2 regions of the Heyndrickxia sporothermodurans genome follow, and region 2 is predicted to be linked to the other one. Evidence: a T-box and tRNA genes for the amino acid it is inferred to sense, from the RefSeq annotation. Region 2 holds a T-box; the other holds one or more tRNA genes.
What was found. The T-box of region 2 lies ahead of thrS (threonine--tRNA ligase). A T-box ahead of a tRNA ligase gene usually reads a tRNA of that ligase, here a tRNA-Thr.
Positions count from the first base shown of each region.

Region 1 (2,472 bases), on a different contig from region 2:
GCATCTAAGCATGAAGCCCCCCTCAAGATGAGATTTCCCTTAGTTTATCTAAATAAGACCCCTGAAAGATGATCAGGTTGATAGGTTCGAGGTGGAAGTGTGGCGACACATGGAGCTGACGAATACTAATCGGTCGAAGACTTATCCTAATAAGAAAAGCGAAGGGCGCGCAGCTCTCTGGCGAAACTCACTGGAGCTTCTGGCGGAGAAGTCTGGAAGACTTCGACAGAAGAAGTGAAGTGACGCGAGCCGATAGCGCCCGCAGCTGGACAGGTTGATTCAACGTTATTACTGTTTCTCATTTATCTAGTTTTGAGGGAATAATTTTATTAAAAAACCCTTGAAATTTGGTTGAAAATCATTATAATAAATAATGTCTTAACCAAATGCTGCAAATGCAGTGAGGCAAAAAATATCCGGTAATTATGGCGAGAAGGTCACACCCGTTCCCATCCCGAACACGGAAGTTAAGCTTCTCAGCGCCGATGGTAGTTGGGGGCTCTCCCCCTGCAAGAGTAGGACGTTGCCGGGTTTATATTAATCCGCAGTAGCTCAGTGGTAGAGCTATCGGCTGTTAACCGATCGGTCGTAGGTTCGAATCCTACCTGCGGAGCCATTGCTTCCATAGCTCAGCAGGTAGAGCACTTCCATGGTAAGGAAGAGGTCACCGGTTCGAGCCCGGTTGGAAGCTTATAATATGAATTATGAGATTATCTTACATAGATTGGCCCGTTGGTCAAGCGGTTAAGACACCGCCCTTTCACGGCGGTAACACGGGTTCGAATCCCGTACGGGTCACCAACTTAGATTACATAAATGACATTGGAGGATTAGCTCAGCTGGGAGAGCACCTGCCTTACAAGCAGGGGGTCGGCGGTTCGATCCCGTCATCCTCCACCATATAAAAAATATAATAATAAGCCGGCCTAGCTCAATTGGTAGAGCAACTGACTTGTAATCAGTAGGTTGGGGGTTCAAGTCCTCTGGCCGGCACCATTCATTACGATTAGTAATGATATGGAGGGGTAGCGAAGTGGCTAAACGCGGCGGACTGTAAATCCGCTCCTTCGGGTTCGGCGGTTCGAATCCGTCCCCCTCCACCATTTTTATTAATATAATTTGATTAAAATGGACATAATAAGAATGTCCTTTTTTATTAGACTAAAATGTTTGCTTGTAGGGACTGACCAAAGCCCCGCACTTTTATTATTTCAATGGGCTATAGCCAAGTGGTAAGGCAACGGACTTTGACTCCGTCATTCGTTGGTTCGAATCCAGCTAGCCCAGCCATTGTTTAGAGCCATTAGCTCAGTCGGTAGAGCATCTGACTTTTAATCAGAGGGTCGAAGGTTCGAGTCCTTCATGGCTCATCAAATTTGCAAAAGTTTCCTTAAACCTTAGAGGTTTAAGGATTTTTTTTTGTGAAAAATATTTATAGAGAAACTTATAAGAGTTACAAACGTATAAACAATCGGTAAATTTTTATTAAATTCGATTGAGAGTAGAGGTTGTTAAATGATAGACATAATAAAGCTTTTAAGACAAGGTAATAAATCAGCAATGTTAGCGGCAATAGTCAATGCGGTTATTTCAATTATTAAGGGTATCGCTTTCTTTTTAACGGGCAATATTGCCATGTTTGCTGAAACGATGCACAGTTTAGGGGATGCTGCGAATCAATTTTTTGTATTTATTGGTTCCGCCTTAAGTAAGAAAGCCCCTACGGACCGATTTCCAAATGGTTTTGGTAGGGTTGTAAACTTAGTCCTTTTAGGTGCTGTTCTAATTGTTGGAATTATGTCTTATGAAACAATAAAGGAAGGATTTCATCATATTTTAAAACCAACTGCGTCAAAAGGTTTTGTCATAAATATCATTGTTTTAGGTGCAGCCGTATTACTTGAGAGTTTTGTTTTATTTAAGGCGATGAAGGAAATTCTTCATGAAGTCGGAGATGAAGCAAAAGGTCCCGCAATTTTCTTAAAGAGTGTTAAGTATTTAGGTAAGGCTAAGCCCGCAACGAAGCTTGTTTTTATGGAGGACACAGTTGCTACCGCAGGAGGACTTTTAGCCATCATTGCGGTAATAATTTCTCATTTTACATCGTTTCACCAAGCTGAAGGGATTGCCTCCGTTATAATTGGGATTATGATGTTCATTGTTGTTGGTAAAGTATTTTTAGATAATGCAGCGGGGGCTATCGGTGAAGCAGATGAGGAGATGGAGATGAAAATTGGTAATATCGTTATGGAGGATCCAAGTGTTAAAGATATTCAGGATATTACCGTTGTTAAAGAAGGGGAAGAACTACATGTCGAGGTAGAGATCGAAGTAGATCCAAGTTTAACTGTAGCTCAGGCCGATGATATTAAGGACCGTTTAGAGGAACGAATCATGGCCGAAAAGGGAATAGCTGATGTGATCATTGAGTTTGATGAAGATGATGGAGTGAATAATTGGGAGGAAGAGAAA
Region 1 is NZ_NAZB01000052.1:28-2,499, forward strand. It holds partial or broken rRNA gene B5V89_RS17055 (23S ribosomal RNA) at 1-149, shown strand, start outside; rRNA gene rrf (5S ribosomal RNA) at 416-532, shown strand; tRNA gene B5V89_RS17065 (tRNA-Asn) at 542-616, shown strand; tRNA gene B5V89_RS17070 (tRNA-Thr) at 619-691, shown strand; tRNA gene B5V89_RS17075 (tRNA-Glu) at 727-801, shown strand; tRNA gene B5V89_RS17080 (tRNA-Val) at 825-900, shown strand; tRNA gene B5V89_RS17085 (tRNA-Thr) at 921-996, shown strand; tRNA gene B5V89_RS17090 (tRNA-Tyr) at 1,020-1,103, shown strand; tRNA gene B5V89_RS17095 (tRNA-Gln) at 1,216-1,290, shown strand; tRNA gene B5V89_RS17100 (tRNA-Lys) at 1,298-1,370, shown strand; gene B5V89_RS17105 (cation diffusion facilitator family transporter) at 1,516-2,472, shown strand, end outside.
Region 1: it encodes a tRNA-Thr, which carries the amino acid that the T-box ahead of thrS (threonine--tRNA ligase) is inferred to sense. The anticodon was not compared.

Region 2 (2,472 bases):
TGGTTCACATTTCGTAGAAAGAGATGGAGACATCTACAATGTTGCTTATTTATTTCGCCGTGATGGAACGATTGAAAATCAGTCAAAAATTCATGCCACACCAAATGAACGAAAGTGGTGGGGGATAGCCGAGGGCAATGAAATCAATGTGTTTGACACCGATTGTGGAAAAATTGCGATTCAAATCTGTTACGATGTTGAGTTCCCGGAACTTGCTCGTATTGCCGTTGATAAAGGAGCAAATATTATTTTCGTGCCATTTTGTACAGAGGATCGTCAAGGATATCTGCGTGTACGCTACTGTGCACAGGCAAGGGCGATAGAAAATCAGGTTTATACTTGTATTGCTGGTACCGTGGGCAACTTAACGCATGTTGAGAATATGGATATCCAATATGCACAATCAGCTATTTTTTCTCCGTCTGATTTTGGATTTGCGAGAGATGGGATCGTTGGAGAATGTGATCCTAATGTGGATACGGTTGTTGTCGGTGATGTGGATCTTGAGAAACTTAGACGTTCACGAAATAGTGGTTCCGTAAGACAATTACGCGATCGTCGTAAGGATTTGTACAGGATTGAGACGAATAAATTTCCTAAATAAAAAAATCCTTGCATTCTTCAAATATAGATGTTAAAATTCATTTCAATATAAATTGAAAGCGACGATTAGGACATGAATTATTCTCGTTCATCTTATTAGAGAACAGGGTCAATGGCTGAGAGCCCTGAAGAGAAGGGAATAGTTTACCACCTATGAGCATTATAGGGAAATGTTGAAAACAGATTAACTATAATCGGTAAAACCGTTATCTTTTCTGAGCATAATGTACAAAGTTTGTACATTGTGAAATTAGGGTGGCACCACGACCGCACTCGTCCCTTCTATGGGATGAGTGCGTTTTTTATTTGTAAATTTAATATTAATTGCGATGAAAAGGACATGAATTATTTTCGTTTTTCTTAACCAGAGAACAGGGTCAATGGCTGAGAGCCCTGAAGAAAAGAGAGTAGTTTACCACCTTCGAGCAATTATAGGGAAATGTAGAAAACAAATTAACTATAATCGGCAAAAACCGTTATCTTTCCTGAGCATAATGTACGAAGTTTGTGCATTGTGGAAATAGGGTGGCACCACGACCGCACTCGTCCCTTTTTTGGGATGGGTGCGTTTTTTTATAAATAAAATAAACAAGGAGGAATCAAACATGTTAAATGAAATGGAAGTAGAAAAAAGAAATCATCGAAAATTAGGTCAAGAGTTAGAGCTATTTGCTTCAATGGAAGAAGCACCAGGGATGCCGTTTTTCTTACCGAAAGGAATGGTGATTCGAAATGAGTTGGAAAATTATTGGAGAGAAAAGCATGTTAAAGCCGGCTATCAGGAAATTAAGACACCGATTATGATGAAGCAGGAACTTTGGGAACAATCGGGTCATTGGGATCATTATCACGAAAATATGTATTTTTCCAATGTTGATCAGCAAAATTATGCAATTAAACCGATGAATTGTCCTGGCGCCATCTTAATCTTTAATAATAAGCGAAGAAGTTATCGGGAACTCCCTGTTCGCTACGCGGAGCTTGGATTAGTCCATCGCCACGAGCTTTCAGGCTCCTTAAATGGATTGCTGCGGGTCCGATCATTTACTCAGGATGATGCACATTTATTTGTTAGGGAAGACCAAATTGAAGCTGAAATTGCAAAAGTACTAGAGTTAATTGCAGAGTTCTACACACATTTTGGGTTTGAATACAAGGTAGAACTATCTACACGCCCAGAAGAGTTTATGGGCTCCAAAGCAATTTGGGACGATGCCGAAGCTGCATTAGAATCAGTATTAAAAAAGAAAGCCATTGCATATCAAGTTAACCACGGCGATGGAGCATTTTATGGTCCCAAAATTGATTTTCACATTTTAGATTCCTTAGGAAGAAGCTGGCAGTGTGGAACAGTTCAATTAGATTTTCTAATGCCAGAAAAGTTTAATTGCTCTTATGTAGGGAAAGAAGGCCAATTTCACCGACCAGTGATGATCCACCGAGCAATATTTGGTTCAGTCGAACGATTTATGGCGATTTTAATTGAACATTACGCAGGCGATTTTCCCCTCTGGTTATCACCCGTTCAAGCAAAAATCATCCCTATTGCAGAATCCCATATAGATTATGCAGAGAATGTAAAATCTCGAATGGAATCGGCTGGTTTTCGAGTCGAGATCGATGATAGGGACGAAAAAATGGGATTAAAAATTAGAGAGGCAGAAAAACAAAAGGTTCCTTATATGCTCGTTATTGGTGATATGGAAATTGAAAATGAATCGGTAGCGATTAGACAAAGGAAAAATGGAAATCTTGGGGTGAGAGGTATTCAAGAAACAATTGATCTGCTGAAGGGAGAAATTTTTAAAGGGTAATTTCTTATATAATGAAAATCAAAAATCGTAAACAGTGTCTGAAAAACAAAGGGAT
Region 2 is NZ_NAZB01000004.1:63,836-66,307, forward strand. It holds gene B5V89_RS00885 (bifunctional GNAT family N-acetyltransferase/carbon-nitrogen hydrolase family protein) at 1-604, shown strand, start outside; T-box leader at 657-887, shown strand; T-box leader at 924-1,157, shown strand; gene thrS (threonine--tRNA ligase) at 1,209-2,417, shown strand.